2 regions of the Terriglobus sp. 2YAB30_2 genome follow, and region 2 is predicted to be linked to the other one. Evidence: predicted binding sites of a transcription regulator. Region 2 holds the regulator's gene; the other holds the start of a gene.
What was found. The regulator LexA, encoded in region 2, represses DNA repair genes until DNA is damaged. The targets are predictions, from matches to a motif close to CANTTCGCTTTTTATTCGC.
Positions count from the first base shown of each region.

Region 1: the regulator LexA is predicted to act here: its motif matches at 1,928-1,946, upstream of AB4Y89_RS13410 (deoxynucleoside kinase).

Region 1 is NZ_JBFRFJ010000008.1:80,763-85,414, forward strand. It holds gene AB4Y89_RS13400 (MFS transporter) at 1-894, opposite strand, end outside; gene AB4Y89_RS13405 (polysaccharide deacetylase family protein) at 1,066-1,779, opposite strand; gene AB4Y89_RS13410 (deoxynucleoside kinase) at 1,966-2,613, shown strand; gene AB4Y89_RS13415 (hypothetical protein) at 2,714-3,259, shown strand; gene bcp (thioredoxin-dependent thiol peroxidase) at 3,447-3,914, opposite strand; gene AB4Y89_RS13425 (hypothetical protein) at 4,003-4,652, shown strand, end outside.
Region 2 is NZ_JBFRFJ010000002.1:26,986-31,637, reverse strand. It holds gene AB4Y89_RS02735 (sigma 54-interacting transcriptional regulator) at 1-321, opposite strand, end outside; gene AB4Y89_RS02730 (HAMP domain-containing histidine kinase) at 321-551, opposite strand; gene AB4Y89_RS02725 (response regulator transcription factor) at 557-1,318, opposite strand; gene lexA (transcriptional repressor LexA) at 1,564-2,166, shown strand; gene AB4Y89_RS02715 (efflux RND transporter periplasmic adaptor subunit) at 2,268-3,476, shown strand; gene AB4Y89_RS02710 (DUF4097 family beta strand repeat-containing protein) at 3,513-4,421, shown strand; gene AB4Y89_RS02705 (HAD family hydrolase) at 4,539-4,652, shown strand, end outside.

The DNA of each region.
Region 1 (4,652 bases), on a different contig from region 2:
GAAGGTATTCAGCAGGTTCATACCCAGCAGAATTCCGGCGCCGATGGAGGCGGAGGCCGCTCCGAAGGAGCGCGGGGTGGTGGCATGCAGCACGTCGCGCACGTAAACGGCGATGAGCGGACCGAAGCATCCCAGCACGAACATGCCGGAGGCCAGTGCAAGGATCACGAACAGCAGCGCCTTATGATGCACGATGAACTGGATGCCCTGCTGCATGTCATGCAGTACGCGTGCGACGCCGGTCTTGGTGGTCTGGTGTTCCGCCGCCACCGGCGGACGCTTGATGGTGATGCTGGCGATAAAGCCGGCGGAGACCACGAAGCTGATCGCATCCACGATGTAGCAGGCCTTGGCTCCCAGAGCCGTTACCAATACGCCAGCGGCCGCCGGACCGATGATGCGCATGACGAACATAACCTGCTGCATCAGTGCATTGGCGGAGCGCAGGCCGTGTATCGGCACGGCTGTGCGGAGAGTGACGCCCTGTGCCGGATTGAAGAAGCTGGAGACGATGGAGATGGTGGCGAGAATCAGGTAGAACTGCATCGTCGCCCCGGCCCAGATCAGCAACAGACACAGAACCGCGCGTGAAAGGTCGCTGGCGATGAGCGTTCCCTTGAGTGACCAGCGGTCGACGAAGACACCGGCCACGATACCCAGAAGGGCAATCGGCAACTGATAGGCGATCTGCACGCCGGTTACCTGTTGCGCCGTGGCATGCAGGTTGAAGGTCAGCACACTGATGACGGCGAACAGCGCAAGAAAATCGCCGAAGTTCGAGACCACCTGGGCGTACCAGAGCCGGCGCATAGTGTTGATCTTCAATACCTCACGCATCGACATCGGTTCCGGGTGAACGTGCGGAGGCGCCTGTGCCTGGGTCTGCGTGCTCATATGGGTCTTTCCTCTAAAGAGCGTTTTCCCTATTGCTGAGTATCCCGGAAGGGCTGTGCAGCGGCGTTTTCATTTCGGAAAACGCCCATAGATGTGGAAGCTCCACGTTACTCCTATAGGGAAAAATGCTCTAACGCTAGAACGTGGATGCCGTGAGGAAATTGTAGGAGCTTAAACCCAAATTTCGGGAGTGACAAATGTCAGGTTCCTGATATTTCTTTCCAGCAACAGAGAGGTAGCTTCCACGGTGGGCATGCGCTTGGCTCCCAGCCCAAGATGGCTGCCGTCATGCAGTAGAAGGTTGGAGGCGCGGCCTTTCTTCCGATTGGCGGCGATGCCCCTCTCCAGGCGCTCCAGAAGTTGCTGCGGCGATGCGGGATTCCAGTCCTGCGCGGCGACATTCCACTCCACGGGGATCAGACCGAGCTCGCGCGCAATGCGAAGCGTGGCGGGGCGGCGGGCTCCGAAGGGAGGACGGAAGAAGCGGATCTTCTGTCCCAGGGTTTGCTCCAGGATGTCGTTGGTCTCGGTGAGCTGACGCCGTGTCTCTCGCGATGAGGTGATGGCCAGGTTCGGGTGGGTGAGGGTGTGATTGCCGATCAGGTGTCCGGCAGCAGCGACGCGCCGCGCCAGCACCGCTTCTGCTTTCACAAAGCTGCCCACCATGAAGAAGGTCGCATGGACCTGGTGCTGCGCCAGGATGTCGAGCAGCCGCAGTGTTGCATCAGGATTGGGGCCATCGTCATAGGTGAGTGCGGCCTGTCCTGGGTCTGACCCGGCAATGAGAGTGGCGCCATAGAGCTGGGATTCCGGACGATAGGCTGCGTACACAGAAACACCGATGCCAGCGGCAACCGCCGCTCCGGCAAGTACAGGGGAAAGCATGCCTCTTAATAATGCTCTTTGGAGACGTAAGCGCGGTAGGGAACTGAGGTGAATCCAGTTACATCGGTTATTGGGATATGGATATATCGAAATGGAAGAGCCCTGCCATGTGCTTCGTTCGTTACTTGGCGCGGTATCCGGCGGGTGATATTTTGCTTTTTATTCGCCTTTCTGGAGGGTTTCGTCATGCTGTTCGATTTGCCCAGTTACATCGCCATTGAAGGTCCCATCCGTGTGGGGAAATCGACCCTGGCAGGCATGCTGGCTGAAAAGATGGAGGCGCATCGCGTTACCGAGCCCGAAGACAATCCTTTTCTCGACCGCTTTTACCGGCAGGAAGCGGGCATAGCCTTTGCCACCCAGATGTGGTTTCTCGAGGCTCGGTATAGCCAGTTACAGGCTGCGGAGCGGAAGGCCGGCGGTGGTCTTGTGCGCCAGAGCGTTGTTTCCGACTACATCTTCGAGAAAGACAAGCTCTTTGCCTGCTTGAACCTGGGGGACGATGAGCTGAAGCTCTATAACCGCTTTTACGAGCCCATGCGTTCTAACCTTTCGACGCCTGACCTGGTGATCTACCTGAAGGCGACGCCCGACGTGCTGCGTACGCGACTGAAACGAAAGGGCGTTCCTGGGGAACGTGCTGTCAGCGAGGAGTACCTGGAGACGGTGATCGAGGCGTATGAGCACTTCTTCTCCCGCTACACGGCCAGCGATCTGCTGGTGATCGATACCTCGCAGATCGATTTCGTGCACAATAATCGGGATCTGCAGGCTCTTTTCCGTCGCCTGGATGCTCCGGTAAAAGGGACGCAGCATTTTCTGATGGTGGGATAGGCGCGATTCCCTTACAACTTCCACCATGGGACAGTGGTCCTAGAGAATAGGGCTCAGTACTCCATCGGGAGTTTGTTCCCATCAGGAGTTCTCAAAAGACATGTTCGATCGGGTTTTGATCTTTCTGATGGGGATGCTTCTGTTCCTCGGCTCGAGTGCGGCGCAGCAATCACCGACACCCGATACTCCGGGCGCGAGCGAAAGTTCTGGAACGCTGCTGAAGGTTCAGATGCAGGAGCGTGTCAGCTCCGCGGATGCCCGGAACGGTCAGGTACTGCGCGGTCAGCTTACCGCGGCCGTTACTCTCGAGGGCCGGACCTTCGCTGTGGGAGCTCCGGTGACGGTTACGGTGGTTGCCGTTGCCAAGGCAGGGGAGATCGACAGCGCGGGAGAGCTTTCGCTGCAGGTGGAAGCGGTTGGGCAAGAGGAAGTGCTGAGCGATGTCATTGTGATCCTGGGCAAGAAAGGCACGAACGAGCTTGGGGACGCGCCAGCCAAGGGAACTGAGGCTGTGGTGGAGGCGAAATCCGTGCTGACGTTCCATGTTTTTCCGCTGGGGCTTGCGTATCGGGAGCGTCAGGCCGGGGCAGGGAAGAGGTTGGAGTTGGCGGGGGCGGTCGGTACAGGTCAGTTGTCCGTGGAGTAGATCCGGATCTCGCTTCGCGAGATATCCCGCCCATCGCTTTATCACCCAACGAAGTTCGTCGGGGACCCGAATATCCCACATCTCGGCAGAGCCGAGATATGGGATATTCGGCACCCGGATTTGTGGCGCTCTAAAAGCAGGTCCTTCGCCTGCGGCTCAGGATGACCGCTATAAAACGAAAAGGTTGCTACTTGTTGGCGTTTACGTAGGCGAGGACCTCTTCGGCGTGGCCTTCCGGCTTTACTTTGGGGAAGATGTGCAGCAGTTTGCGGCCGGGGCCGATCAGGTAGGTGGTACGTTCGATTCCGGTTACCGGCTTGCCGTACATGGTCTTTTGCTTGATGACGTCGAAGTAGTTGCAGATCTTCTGGTCGTGGTCGGCCAGGAGGGGGTAGTTCAGGTCGTATTTTTCGGCGAACTTCTTCTGTGCCTTCACGGTGTCGCGGGAGATGCCCAGAACGACCACGCCCGCCTTTTTCAGCTTGTCGATGGCGTCCCGGAAGCCGCAGGCTTCGATGGTGCAGCCAGGGGTATCTGCTTTGGGGTAAAAGAACAAAACGACAGGTTTGGGGTCAAAGCTGGAGAGGGTGACCGGGTTGCCGTCCTGATCGTTGAGAGTAAAGTCTTCGATAACGTCGCCTGCTTGTGGTGGCATGGATGCAAAGGTACAGCGCCTGCGGTCTGAGCCGCAAGGCAGGGCTGCAAGGTAGCGGAACCGCGAGATTGGCCGTCTTATGAGTGTGATGAAAGTTTCCAGAGGAATCGGATTCGCCGCCGTGGCGGCGATGGTGGCTGCGGCACCCGCCCAGATGCACCGTGTTGCTAAGAAAGACAATGTCACCCGTGCGATTGGCGTCTATGAGTGGACCGGCGACGATATCAAGAAACCGCTGGCGAGCCGCCTGGTCCCTGTCTCGCTCTTCGTCGACGGAGATTATCAGGATGCCGGCCTTTACCTGGCGCGGCCTGTCCCCCTGGCACTGAGCACGGACGTTGTGTATGAGCTGCAGGACTCCGGCGAGCCCAAGGGATTGCTCGACCTGGACTTCGCCCGCAACCTGAAGCCGGACGCTGCCGTCAGCAGCGTGTACGACCAGGGATGGATGGGATATGGCAAGTGGCAGCCTTTACCGGTGGACAAGCCGAAGGCTCCGCAGAAGGTTGTCCTGGAATCCACCGACAAGGATGACAGCCGTCCCAAGCTCGGCCGCAAGGATAAAGATAAGAAGGACAAATCGGACTCGAAGGATAAGAAGGACAGCAAGAACGGCAAAGATAAGGATCAGAGCGGTGTCACTGGCGTCGGGGACGATCCATCCGACGACGCCGATCGTCCGACGCTGAAGAAGCGCACGGAGAAGGAGAAGCGCGACGCGATCAAGAACGACACTGC
Region 2 (4,652 bases):
GTGGCGCCGTGGGCTTCGCGGTCCGTCTCCCACCGGTACACCATCGGCGCGCAGGATATCGACCGATGGAAATGCCTGCCGCACCCAGGAAATAAATCCATCAACTTCCAGATCCGGCAACCAGTTATCGACAATAAGCGCTTCCGGAATACGCTGTTCCATGCTCGCCATGGCCTCGGCGCCACCGGAAGCGGCCTCTACCTGCCAGCGCAGGCCCTCAAGCGAAGTAACCCATCGAAAACGCCGGTCTCCGTCTGCGCTAACCACAACGGCATGGCGAACGGATACCGATCCGTTCGCCACCCTGGTTTCAAATGGCATTATTTTAGGTCCCCTGGCCCGTCTTGCATTGCTTCTCGAAGCTGCTGCCGCATCCGCATTGCGATGCCGTTTAAGCGCTCGCATTCCGTCAGACTGTCGGCTATGGCGCGACGCATACCCTCCTCGTCGCCCTCCATCTCTGCCAACTCTAAACGGCACTGCAGCGCCGTCAGCGGTTGGCACAGGTCATGCAGCATCACGCTCAGTTCCTGTACCTGTTCACGATCCATAATTGTCACGCGTGTCGCAACATCCGTGTTGTACTACCGGCGGCTACGCTCTGTGAACCTGATTTTTCCGGCATACCGCCGAGGAATGGCACATTCCGTAACCGATAACCCTCGCCTCGAACCGTTTCAATCAACGCGGCGCCATCTGACACTCCCTGCACGGTCAGCTTCCGGCGGAGGTAGTTGATGTATACGTCCACAACATTAGTGCCAGTATGGGATGTCGTCCGCCATACACCCTTCAAAAGCTGAGCACGAGAGACGGCTTTCCCCTTATGAAGCAGGAGGTACTCGAGCAGAGCATATTCCTTTGAGGTCAACTCGACTTCCACGTCGGCTACATGCACCTGACGGAGCATACGGTTAACTTCCAGGACACCGTACTTCAGAAGCTGATCCGGTGCGTGCTTTTTCCGGCGCATCACGGCGCGGCAGCGCGCTGTTAATTCATGAAAGCTGAATGGTTTGAGCAGATAGTCGTCGGCTCCGAGATCCAGACAGCGCACCCGCTCTTCGACCTGAGTCCGGCCCGTCAGTACAAGCACGGAGGTGTGGGGCAGCCTGCGGTGTACTTCCTCAAGCAGTTGAGCTCCATCCATTTTGGGCAAACTCAGATCCAGAACGACAAGCTCCGGATTCTCTTCCATTGCGTGACGGAGTGCGGCTTCTCCATCCTGTAACCACTCGACTTGATGACCTTCTTTTTCGAGTCCCTTCTTCAACAACATTCCAAGGGCTTTATCGTCTTCCACCAGCAGAATTCCCATTTGTTTCTCCAATTCACTGACTAACCTAGCGAAAAGCTGTAAGTTCCGACTCTTGCGTTCGTTCACGTCTTTGCAGATAAGACTTATGTACCTACCTTGATTCGTGCACAGGGGTAACCGCAAGCCTGCGTTACCAGGACTTTTTGGCCGCAGCCCCAAAACGGGAATCTAAAGAGGAACTTAGCCAGTTACCCCCTAACGTCTTCCCTGTTGCGATTCGCCTTTTATTCGCTAAAATGTCAGACATGGCAATTACCCGGCGGCAAAAGGACGTTCTCGACTTCCTCACCTCATTCACGCAGCGTTGCGGATATTCCCCTTCGTATGAGGAGATCGCCAGCGGCCTTGGCGTCAATTCGCTTGCCACCGTTCACAAGCACATCACGAACCTGCAGAACAAAGGTTTGTTGCAGCGTGCGCACAATCGGAGCCGCTCGATCGATGTTCTGCCGGCACGTTCTTCCAAGAAAGGGACCGACCGCCTGCCTCTGCTAGGCCGCATTGCCGCGGGACGACCGGTGGAAGCCGTCGAGACGGCTGAGACCATCTCGCTCAGCGATATTCTCGGCAACCGGGAGGTCTTCGCTCTCGAGGTCCGTGGCGATTCCATGCGGGATGAACATATCGTCTCCGGCGACTATGTTTTGGTTGAGCGCACCCGCACCGCCCGGGAGGGCGAAATTGTCGTCGCCCTGGTGGATGGCACGGATGCCACACTAAAGCGGTTTTACCGGGAAGGCAGCATGATTCGTCTGCAGCCTTCAAACTCCGAGATGGCGCCGATCTTCGCCCCGGCAGCCGCGGTAACGATCCAGGGAAAGGTCCTGGGGGTCTTGCGGAAGTATTAATTGCAAAGCAACAACTTCGGCTTACCTAATTTTCAGGGAACCAACCTCCTATCTCGCGCGTACTCCCTTCCGTAACCACCCACCGGAGGATCAGGAGTACCATGGCCGCACCCCGCAAATCCAAGCGCAAACTGTATATCTGGGGCGGCATCGCCGTCGTCGTCCTGGCCGCCGGCCTAACGTTTGCCATCAAGGCCTCCGGTTCCAGCTCGAAGATTGATGCTTCCCAGTTGTCGAAGGTTGAACGCGGCGACATCGCTCGCTCTGTAGTTGCCACCGGTAAGGTTCAGCCCATCGTCAAAGTCGAGGTCAAATCCAAGGCATCCGGCATCGTCACCAGGCTTTTTGCCGATATCAACCAGCCGGTCAAGGTGGGCCAGCCCCTTGCCCAGCTTGACCAGCAGGAACTTCTCGATCAGGTTGCCGCCCAGAAGGCGCAACTGACCGCCGCAGAGTCCAATGCCCGGGCCGCCGCCGCTGCAATCGAGTTCGACAAGGTAAACGCCCAGGCCCCCGATCTGCCCAACTTCAAAAACACCTATGAACGGGCTCTGGCGATGTCGAAGCAGGGCGTTGTCAGCCAGCAGGCGCTGGACGACGCACAGCAGAAGTACGCTGCCGCCGCCAATGCGCGCGATAAGGCCCTCGCCCAGATCACGGTTGACACCGCCAAATTGCACCAGGCGGAGGCACAGGTTGCGCAGGCGCAGGCATCGCTCAAACAGCTTGAAGAACAGCTTAGCTACACCAACATCGTCTCCCCGATCGACGGCATGATCCTCTCCCGGGACGTAGAGCTGGGCAATGCCGTCAGCTCCATTCTTGTGATGGGGTCCACCGCAACCCTGGTCATGACCCTCGGCGACACAACCCAGGTTTATGTACAGGGCAAGGTCGATGAGAGCGATATCGGCAAGGTTTACCTGGGTCAGCCGGCCCGCATCCGCGTGGAGAGCTTCAAGGACAAAGTCTTCAACGGCAAGGTCACCAAGATTGCTCCGTTGGGTGTCGAGAAGGACAACGTTACGACCTTCGAAGTACGGGTATCGATCGACAATCCCGGCGGCGAGTTGAAGGCCAATATGACCGCGAACGCCGAGGTCATCCTCGAAGAGCACAAGAATGTGCTTACCGTCCCGGAGCAGGCTGTTATCTACGATAAGCAGCGTAACGCCAGCATTGAGATTCCGGATTCCAAGGCAGAGAAGGGCCGCCGGAAAGTCCCCGTAAAAGTAGGCATCTCCAACGGCACAAGGACCGAGCTTCTGAGCGGTCTTAACCAGAACGACCAGGTCATTCTGCAGCAGTAAACTGCGTTTTATCGTGAAACCATAGAGGGAACAACCATGAAGATCCTTCGTACTCTACTTACCGCAACCGCACTCGCAGCCGTCGCCGTACTCGCCACGGCTGAGGACTTTTCCCGTACCCTCACTGTCTCCGGGTCGACCAATGTCAGCGTTTCCACTGGTTCCGGATACGTCAAGGTCGTTCCCGGCTCGAACTCGGAGGTTCGAATCGTCGGCCACGTTCGAGCCGGATCCGGAGGATGGTTCGCCGGTAATGCCGACGAACGCATCCGTCAGATTGTTGCCAACCCGCCCATTGTTCAGTCGGGTTCCAGCGTTACGATCGGTCAGACTCAGGGTAACAACGATCTTTATCGCAATATCGTCATCGACTACGACATCAACGTTCCAACCGCGACAACTCTCCGGGCCAACTCCGGCTCCGGTTCCGTCATGATCGGCGGAATCATGGGTGCAGTTACCGCTAATACCGGTTCCGGTGACGTTCAAGTCTCAAATATTGGCTCAGACGCGAAGTTGGAAACCGGATCGGGATCGATCCGCGCCGACGGAATTCATGGTTCAGCGACGCTTCAGACGGGCTCTGGCGACATTGAGCTTCGCCAGTCGGCCACCGGCGACGTACGCGCCCAAACGGGATCCGGCTCCCTCCGGATCCACGGTTTCAATGGGGGTCTGCGAGCCGGAACCGGATCCGGAGATATCGAAATTGACGGCACACCATCTTCTGATTGGAAGCTCGAGACCGGATCAGGTTCGGTTCGGCTTACCGTGGGGAACGCCAAGTTTTCCCTTAATGCATCCACCGGTTCCGGAACGGTGCACGTAGCGCAGCCCATCCTGATGCAGGGCACGCTCAATCGCCACCATGTCCTTGGCGCCGTCAACGGCGGCGGACCTGTGATCAAAGCTGAAACCGGATCGGGAGACATCGAAATCCGCTAACAGGTTTAACTTCCTTACCGCGGCGGAGAGTGCAGACTCCGCCGCTCTTTTTTTGAGCCGGGCCAGGGCGCCCGAGGCTTGCGCTGCACCTTCCACACCTTGCACACTCTAGAGAGAATGGCTCTACCGCCCTCGTCCGACCTTCGTCTCCTCGTCTTCGATCTCGACGGAACCCTCATCGACTCCCGGCAGGACCTCACCAATTCCGTCAACGCAATGCTGCGTCATCTG